One region of the Steroidobacter sp. genome, then DNA from elsewhere that is predicted to be linked to it. Evidence: riboswitches for the same ligand, from Rfam matches in the RefSeq annotation. Region 1 holds a riboswitch; the other holds the start of a gene.

Region 1 (4,738 bases):
CATCTTACGGGCTTTGCGGGCCGGCATGGTAATGTGGCCGACCTGGCCAACCCGGCAACGTAGGGTTGGCGCTACACTTAATTTAGGGGAAATTAATGCAGAGAACCAAGCTGCTCGCGACCCTGGTGTCGGCCTTGTTGCTGCCGTCCCTGGCGCCTGCCCAGGAACAGGCGACCCGGCCGAATCCGGCCCAGACCAGCCAGACTAGCCAACCGGGTCGCTCGACCGTCGACGCCTTTTTCGCGCGGTTCACCGACGAATGGGTGCGCGCCGATCCCGACCTGGCCACCGGCTCTAGATACTTTTCCGGCGAGGAGCAGAACCGGCTCGAGCAGCAACTCACACCTCGCACGCGCGCCCATACGCTCGAACGCATCAAGATGGCGAAGCGCGGCCTCGCGGAGCTGCAGAAATTCGATCGCAACAAGATGAACGATGCTCAGCGCGTTTCCGCCGAGTTGATGCAGTGGCAGCTCGAAAACGTGGTCGCGGGCGAAGCCTACCTGGACTACGACTTCCCGCTCGATCAGTTCAGCGGCGCCAATGTCGGACTGGTGGAATCGCTCACGCTGCGCCATCCGTTGGTGAAGCCCCAGGATGCATCCAATTACGTGACCCGCATGAAGCAGGTCGGCACGCGTATGGACGAAGCAGTGGCTGAAGCGCGCCAGCTGGTCGCCAAGAAAATGCTGCCGCCCCGATTCATCGTACAGACCACGCTGCAGTCGATGCGCACCTTCAGCGACGCGGCCCCGGCGCAGAACCCGCTGGTGACCGCGTTCGCCCAGCGCATTCAGAACATCGAAGGACTCAGCACGGCGCAACGCTCCGAGCTGCAGGCGGAAGCGACTCGCATCGTCACCGAGCAGGTGTATCCATCCTGGCGTCGCGCCATCGCCCTGTTGGAAAGCATTCTGCCGAAGACGACCGATGACGCCGGGTTGTGGCGTTTCCCGGGCGGCGACCAGGCTTATTCCTATGCGCTCGGCCGCTTCACCACCACCAAGCTCACGGCGGATGAGATTCATCAGATCGGTTTGCAACAGGTGGCGCGCATCGAAGGCGAGATGGACAAGATCTTCCGTCAGCTCGGTCGCACCCAAGGCACTGTTGCGGAGCGCGCCAAGAAGCTGCGCGACGACTTGTCTTATCCCGATCCCACATCGGACGCGAGCCGCGCCGCCATCATGCGAGACATCGACGGCATGATCGCCGACGCGCTCAAGCGCAGTCCTACTCTGTTCGACCTGCAACCGAAGGGACCGGTCGTCGCGCAGCCTTTCCCCCGGTTTCGTGAGGCGGCCGCCGCGGCGAACTACAACCGCGCGCCGCTCGATGGCTCGCGCTCGGCGATCTTCCAGATGCCGCTGCGGCCTCAGCGCATGACCAAGTTCGGTCTGCGCACGCTCGTCTATCACGAAACCGTTCCGGGCCATCATTTCCAGATCGCCATCGAGCAGGAAAACACCGATCTGCCGAAGTTCCGGCAGGCGCGCGTGCTGGGCGGTATTTCGGCGATGTCCGAAGGCTGGGCGCTGTACGCCGAAAATCTGGTCGCCGAGAACGGCTGGTACGAGGGCGATCCGGAAGGATTGCTCGGCATGCTGGACGCGCAGTTGTTTCGTGCGCGGCGACTGGTCGTGGACACCGGACTGCACGCCAAGAAATGGACGCGCCAGCAAGCCATCGATTACGGCGTCGAGGCCAGCGAGGTCGAGCGCTACGTCGTGTATCCCGGCCAGGCCTGTTCTTACATGATCGGCCAGCTCGAGATCCTGAAGCTGCGCGATCGGGCTCGCGCCGCGCTGGGCGATAAGTTCTCGCCTCAGCAATTTCACAACGTCGTGCTGCGTACGGGCACTGCGCCACTGGAGCTGCTGGGACGCGAAGTCGACCGCTACGTCGCGGGCGCCTCAGCGAATTGAAATGGCAGCTCAGGACTGGCGTCGATCATGACGCCAGTCCTGTTTCGACTTCTTAGCTGATCGTGCGGGAGATGACGTTCGAGAGCTTGCTCTCGTCGCCCGTCGCGGTGAATGCACGGACGGCGAAGTAATAAGTGCCGCGCGGCAGGTTCTGCACGGTGAAGGTATTCTGACCGGCGCTCGCCACTTCGACCGAGTTCACCATCGCGTTCTGGTTGGTGCCGTAGTGAATGCGATAGCCCGCCAGATTCTGCAGCGTCTCGCCGGACTCGGTGCGGGTCGGCACATCCCAGGAGAGCGACACACCCGGACCGGAAGCAGCCTGCGTGGGCGTCGTGCCCGCCGCGCCGACGCTGATCGAGAACGCCGTGAGCGAAGCGCTGGCCTTGCCATCGCTGACCGTGATCACGATGTTGTCGGTGGTGGTCTGCGCGGACGGAGTGCCGGAGAGCTGGCCGGTGGCCGTGTTGAACTGCGCCCACTCGGGCTTGTTCTGAATGGTGAATGCGAGGGTATCGCCGTCGGCGTCGGTGGCTTGCGGCGCCATCGAGTAGTTGGCGCCGACGCTGGCCTGCGTGACCGGGGAACCGGAAATCGTCGGAGCGGTATTTGCACCGCTGCTAGCGGAAGCATTGGCGGAGCCACCGCCGCCGCCACCACCGCCACAGCCGGCAGTCATCAATCCTGTAACGACCAGCGCAACCAGCCCGCCACGCTGCGCCAACTTCCCGAGATTCGCCTTCTGCATCTGACAGCCCTTGTTACATCTGCCGGCGCTTCCGCGCGCGGCGTGAATTTCCAAGGGCGTGACGCGGTCGCTCTCATCGCGACCTGACGAATCATCGGTGTACTTGCGTACACATAGAACAGCCGTGCCTCCTCGGCACAGTGTGTTCTCGCTAATTCGGCAGCCCCGCTGTCATCGGGCGTGAGCCCTTTAGACCGGTAGCTTTGCGTCCCCGACTTTCGACGGGTTTGCCCTTGACGGTAGCGAGCCTCGAATACTCCCTTCGAGGTGGCGATAGCCTATGGTTGCGCGCACACACGCGCCGCCGGCACGGCTGTCACCTGTTTTCAGTCAGACGAAAAGCTTTCTAAACTCCTCGACCCGCTGCGGCACTCGCAATCCATGCAAGTCCTGTTAGTGATCATTGGCAGCCAGTTTCGCGCTTTCGCGGCCCTTTACCCATCGGGGAGGCGACCAATGTCTTGACGCGGGATGGAGCATAGCGACCCCCGGCGAATACTCAATCCTGTCTGCGAATAGCGGCAACGTCGCTGTAAGCCGACGTTTGCGTGGTCGAGGAAACAAACATCGGCGCTGTGGATTGTGAGTCAGGGTGCCGGAGAAATGTGGCTTAGGTCACATTTCTGCGGTGACTCGCTAACAGGATGAGCGCGATTTGAGCCTGCGTTTATAGGCCTTTTCGCGATGACAGGCGGCTCGCACCGTGTGGCGCGGGCCGCTGTTTTTCAGCGACGACGGTTGGTATCGCGGGGGCCGCGGGGCTTCGGCTTCGCGCCCCTCGATTCGGTCTTACTGCGAAATTTCGGCGCGCTCGGACGCTCACGTCGGAGCTTTTCGACGTGCGTTTTCAGGGCTCGGCTTAACTGCAGCGGCTGCCCGGCGACCCGGACTTTCTGCAACGTGCGGAACACGTCTTTGGGCATGCCCGCGGGCAGGTCGACGAAGCTGTGATCGTCACGAATGACCACGCGACCGATATGCCTTCCGTCCAGGCCCGCCTCGTTCGCAATGGCGCCGACGATGTTGCCCGCCTTCACACCGTGCGCGTGGCCGACTTCGATGCGATAAGTCTCAGTGTCCTCGTCCCCACCACGGCCGCGGCTTTCCCGCCTGTCCTCGCTGAAGTCACGAGATGGCCGGCGCTCTCGCGCCGGCTCGTCTTCGCGCGATCGACGCTTCGCCGCGCGCGGCGCGGCGGTCTCTTCGCTACCGGCGTCGGCATTGATATCGCGAGCTACATCAGCTTGGCCACTCTCAACCTCACCTTGGCCAGCAGGTGCCTGACGATCGGCGAACTCCAGCGCCCGGCGCTCGCGGCGATTCAGCGGCCGCGGTGTTTGCTCAGCCTGCTCCGCTTGCTCAGGCCAGGCGGCTTGTTCTGATCGGCCAGCCGGTTGGTGCTGATCCTGTTCGGGCCACGCTTGCTCGGAGCGCGCGGCCTTTTCTGATCGGCGGGGCCGCTCGGGCCGCTCCGATCGCTCAGACCAGGCGGCTCGTTCGGACCGACCAGCCGGTTCGTGCTCAGCCGGTTCGACGCGTTCCGACTCCAGCCGTGCGGCGCGTTTGGCGTATTTCTCATCCCGCGAGGCGCGGTCTGGGCGCGGGGCGCGCTCGCGGCGTGGGCGGGAATCGGAAGTGTCCTGTTCGTAAGGCCGTCCAGAAGGTTCGAGCAACAGCGGGGTTGCGCCTTGGGCAATGCTGGCAAGGGCTGCCGCGATCTCAGCGGCAGAGACATTGTTGTCCCGCTCGTAACTCTCGATCAGCGGCAGGAACGCCTGGCCTGCATTGGCCGCGATAGCGGCCGTGAGCTTCTCATTGAACTTGGCAACACGACGCTCGTTCACATCCTCGATCGTCGGCAGCTGCATCTGTTCGACGTTCTGCCGCGTGGCGCGCTCGATGATGCGAAGCATGTTTCTTTCGCGAGGCGCGATAAACAGGATCGCCTCGCCACTGCGCCCCGCCCGCCCCGTGCGCCCGATACGATGCACATACGATTCGGGATCGTAAGGAACATCGTAGTTCACGACGTGACTCACGCGCTCCACGTCCAACCCGCGGGCAG
Region 2 (4,738 bases), on a different contig from region 1:
TTCGACCGCGCGGGAAAACAAATCCTGCAGCCGTTCCCAGCGTTCGTCGACGATCTTCCCTGGCTGCCCGGTCCGTGGCTGTCCCGTGGTCATGAGGCTTCGGGTTCGCGATTTCGCTGCGGACGGATCTGACGCAGGATCCAGGCCTTGGCGAGCCGGATCTCCCGATCGACGGTGGCCTCGGACACCTTCAGGGTTTCGGACAGCTCCTGATAAGTGAGCCCGCCGAAATAATGCAGCTCGACCATTTCGGCCAGGCGCGGATTGTTGCCCGACAGGCGCTGCAAGGCCTCGTCGATTTCCAGCACGTCGATGTCGCCCGCGGTGGCGGGGCCCAGATCGAGCACGTCGAAATCGTCGAGCGAGCCCGTGGTCGTGCCGCCGCGCTTTTCGCGAAAGCGCGTCTTGGCGTGGTCCACCAGGATACGTCGCATCTGGCGGGCGGCCACGGCGAAGAAATGAGCGCGGTCCTGCCACGACACATTCATCTCGACGAGCTTGACGAATGCTTCGTGAACGACGGCGGTGGCCTGCAAGGTGTGGCCCGGCCGCTCGCGTTTCATATAGCGGCGGGCACGGTTACGCAGCTCCTCATATATGAGCGGCGTCAGTCGTTCCAGGGCGCGCGTGTCCCCTGACTGCCACGCAGACAACAGCCTTGTCACTGCCTGCCGGTCGGGCGGTGGAATGGCCGCTGCGATTGTGTTGCTCAGTTGCGGGTCTCCGATTCGGGGCCTTGTGAAATTCTCTGGTTCGCCGATCGCATGCGGCTCGCGGCCTCAAGCCCGGTCTAGTTTACCGGTCCCAGTGCGACAGTTTCTCACCTGGTCGCCTGGCTGTACCGCGAGCTGCCCGCCAAAACCGCCCTACGGTCGTCCCTGAATCCTGCCCAACCGATTGATTTCGGGCGTCCCCCGAAGCCACCGGTCAGCGATGCACTGATTGTTCCTTTTTTCTTGCAGTTGTCCAGTGGGCGCTGTGACGGGAATCACATTGGGACGTCGCTTAAGTCAGTGATCGAACCAATGCCGGTTCGAACTTTTAGCACTTTTCCTGGGAGGGTTTGTGGTCATGCGTAACGTATTTGCGATTTCGATGGCGGTGGCGTCTGTTTTGTTTGCTGCTTCTCAGTCGGGCGCCGTACAGCTCGCCGACGGCGAGTCGGGCACCAAACGTCCGGTCCTTGCGCTGACCGACGGTGAGTCGGGCACCAAGCGCCCGGTCCTTGCACTGGCGGATGGCGAGTCGGGCACCAAGCGCCCCGTCCTGATGCTGGCGGACGGTGAATCGGGCACCAAGCGCCCCGTGCTCGCGCTGACCGATGGTGAATCCGGCACCAAGCGCCCCGTGCTCGCGCTGGCGGACGGCGAATCCGGCACCAAGCGCCCGGTGCTCGCAATGACGGACGGTGAATCCGGCACCAAGCGCCCCGTGCTCGCGCTGACCGATGGTGAATCCGGCACCAAGCGCCCCGTGCTCACGCTGGCGGACGGTGAATCCGGCACCAAGCGCCCCGTGCTCCCGCTGGCCGATGGCGAATCCGGCACCAAGCGTCCTGTGCTCGCGCTCACCGATGGTGAATCGGGCACCAAGCGTCCGGTGCTCGCCTGAACCCCGGCTCACGAATATTTCTGAACCATTACTGATTTATTTACTGAGATAGACATCATGAAGAAGCACATGGTCCTTGGCGCTCTGTTGTTGACCCTCGGCACGGCCGCTGCCGCCGGCTCGTTCTTTTACGGCCAGGCGCCGAGCGAGGACACCGCGCGGATCACCCTGCCTTCGGATCACGAGCCGGTGACGCAGGAAGTCACGCCGGACATGATCGCGATGTGGAAGGCAACCGCCGCGTCGAGCGATTTCGCCGCTCAGAAAGCACCTATCTAAATCATAGGTGCGTGAACGGGTGCGGCCGGATCCCTCCCTCCGGCCGCGCTCGCGTATCGACCGCGGGAGGGGCATTGGAGAGCTGTCGGTCGTCTCTGTACGGATACAGGCGTCGAACGTCGTTGTCGTCGCCTACCGACAGACCGTCGAAGTGTGCGGTAAATCACAGGCCCATCGCGGTTTTGCGCCGCTGACATCACACTTCGTTCGTTGACATATTTGCGCTGCGTATAGCACCCTAGCTGGCGTTGTCAGAGGCGCTGGCCTGGCCGGTCCTCAACAAAGGCAAACTCACCGAAAGGTGGGGACGCAAAGCCACCGGTCTAAGGGAATTTTCCTAGGACAGCGGGGTTGCCAGCGCCGGCCTCCCTCAACTTCACGCGGAGGCGCCGATCGGCTGCCACCGCGCGTCCGGCGACGAACAAGTTTGATGTCACAGTCCTCACAAGCTTTGCCGCTCCGGGCTGCCGCACGGTTGCCTCGCTTCGCCTTGCTGGCGCTGCTGCTGCTGGGCCCGGCCGTGTGCGTACCCGCTGCCGGGCTGGTCGGTCAGCCCGCGCCCGATTTCGCGTTGCGTTCCTGGGAAGGCGAGAACATGCGCCTGTCGGAGCATTCCGGCGAAGTGGTGCTCATCAATTTCTGGGCGACCTGGTGCGGCCCCTGCCGCCAGGAAATGCCGCTGCTGGATGAGATCTACGGCAAGTACCGGCGGGCCGGCCTGGTGCTGTTCAGTGTCAACATCGACGAACAAAACAATCTCGACGCGGCGCGCGAAATGGCCACCACCTTACGCGTCAGCTACCCGGTACTGTTCGATGCTCGCAAAGACGTGAGCCGCGCCTACCAGGCGAGCACCATGCCGCTGACGGTGCTGATCGATCGCGAAGGCGTGGTGCGTTACGTGTCCGAGGGCTACAAGCTCGGCTACGAAGCGCGCTATACCGAAAAGCTGCGTGAGTTGCTGAACGAGTAAATCGCGCTGCCGAACAAAGTCTGCAACGGATCCGCGTCGCCACGCACATCGAACTCGTAGAGTCGTAGACGAAACTTTCGAGTATTTCCACGGAAGAATTCCCGGACACATCCATGCCGCGCCAGAGCCTGTTCAAGAAGATCGCTACTTTATTGCCCCTGGTCGCGCTGTTTGCGACAGGGCAGGCGAGCGCCCAGGATGGGGCCGCGCAGCGCACACCGCCGACCCTGGCCAATTCGAACTCGACCACCGCGACCACCGCGCCGCTCAGCGAGCCGGGCGCCGCGCCGTCGGCACCGAGCCCCGCAACGAACGACAGCTTCAAGAGCCTGGACGAGGAAGTGCAGGCGCTGAAAAAGGAAGTGCTCGATCTGAATCGCGAGCTGTTCGTGCTGGAAGAAGAGCTGCTGTTCCCCGCCAACACGCAGGTGGCGGTGTTCGTGTCCATGGACGTGGGCGAGTTTTTCGCGCTGGATTCGGTGACCTTGAAGCTCGATAACAAGGAAGTCGCCAACTATCTGTACACCGAGCGCGAGGCGCAGGCGTTGCTCAAGGGCGGCGTGCATCGCGTCTTCATCGGCAATCTCAAAGCGGGCGAGCACGAGCTGATCGCGCTGTTCACCGGCCAGGGGCCGAATGCGCGCGACTATCGGCGTGGCGCGACCGTGAAGCTCGAAAAAGGCGTCGGCGCCAAATACGTCGAGCTGAAGATCAGCGACCGCGCGGTGAAAGCGCAGCCCGAGTTCATCGTCAAGGAATGGGAATAACCCGTGCCGGGCCGATGTAACAAGCTGCTGGCCGCCGTCCTGCTAGCGCTCGGCGCCACTGGCGCGACGGCGAAGGAGCAGCCGCCCGAACCGCGTCCCCTAGTCGGCACCCCGCAAGTGGTGCGCGACCTGCATTGGGGGGACGTGCTGTTCTATTTCTACCAGGACGATTATTTCCAGGCGTTGACGCGCCTGGGCGCGTCGCAGGATTTCAATCGCGTCAGTCATCACGGCGTCGAAGCCGAGCTGCTCAAGGGCGGTCTGTATCTTTCGTTGGGCCAGCACGAGGAAGCGGGCCGCATCTTCAAGGCGCTATTGAACGACAACGTGCCGATGGATGTGCGCAACCGCGCCTGGTTCTATCTCGCCAAGGTCTGGTATCAGCGCAATTATCTGGAAGACGCCGCGACGGCTCTGAGCTCGATCCGCGGCGCGCTGCCCGGCGATCTGGAGCCCGAGCGCCATCTGCTCGAAGCCCAGGTGCTGATGTATCTGAATCGCTATGACGAGGCGATCCGCGCACTGGAGCGTTGGCAGCCGGTCGGCGATCGCGGCGATGCCTGGTCGTCGTACGCCCGCTTCAACATCGGCGTGGCGCTGGTGCGCCAGGAACGCGTCGAAGAAGCCGCCGAGCTGTTGAACGAAGTCGGTCAGATCGCCGCGCCCACCGAAGAAATGGCGGCGCTGCGTGACAAGGCCAATCTCGCGCTCGGCTTCGCGTGGCTCAAGGCCAATCGTCCCGAGGACGCGAAGAAGGTGCTGCAGCGAGTGCGACTCGAAGGTCCGCAGTCGAACAAGGCGCTGCTCGCGGTCGGCTGGGCCGATTCCGCGGAGAAACGTTTCAACAAAGCGCTGGCGCCGTGGCTGGAGCTGCGCGATCGCGACATTCTCGATGCAGCCGTGCAGGAATCGTATCTGGCGATTCCGTATGCATACGCGCAGCTCGCGGCCAACGGCCAGGCGGCCGAGCAGTACGTGACCGCGGTCGAAGCGTTCGCCGCCGAGTCTCAACGCATCGATCAATCCATCCAGGCGATTCGCGACGGCAAGCTGCTCGACGCCATCGTCGAGAACGACAAGGCCGACCAGGTGGGCTGGTACTGGCAGC

The links. A riboswitch is a leader RNA that binds a small molecule or an ion and turns the genes downstream of it on or off. The one in region 1 is predicted to bind cyclic di-GMP.
Region 2: linked by a shared signal. The riboswitch ahead of VGD45_RS08910 (TlpA disulfide reductase family protein) and the one ahead of VGD45_RS10300 (putative Ig domain-containing protein) in region 1 are both predicted to bind cyclic di-GMP.

The regions. Positions count from the first base shown of each region.
Region 1 is NZ_DASWTF010000018.1:127,595-132,332, forward strand. Features, by position in the region: gene VGD45_RS10295 (DUF885 domain-containing protein) at 96-1,925, shown strand; gene VGD45_RS10300 (putative Ig domain-containing protein) at 1,978-2,673, opposite strand; cyclic di-GMP riboswitch class I at 2,829-2,915, opposite strand; gene VGD45_RS10305 (DEAD/DEAH box helicase) at 3,399-4,738, opposite strand, start outside.
Region 2 is NZ_DASWTF010000017.1:23,543-28,280, reverse strand. Features, by position in the region: gene VGD45_RS08930 (serine/threonine-protein kinase) at 1-93, opposite strand, end outside; gene VGD45_RS08925 (ECF-type sigma factor) at 90-665, opposite strand; gene VGD45_RS08920 (hypothetical protein) at 1,072-1,611, shown strand; gene VGD45_RS08915 (hypothetical protein) at 1,669-1,890, shown strand; cyclic di-GMP riboswitch class I at 2,165-2,249, shown strand; gene VGD45_RS08910 (TlpA disulfide reductase family protein) at 2,321-2,863, shown strand; gene VGD45_RS08905 (hypothetical protein) at 2,977-3,630, shown strand; gene VGD45_RS08900 (tetratricopeptide repeat protein) at 3,634-4,738, shown strand, end outside.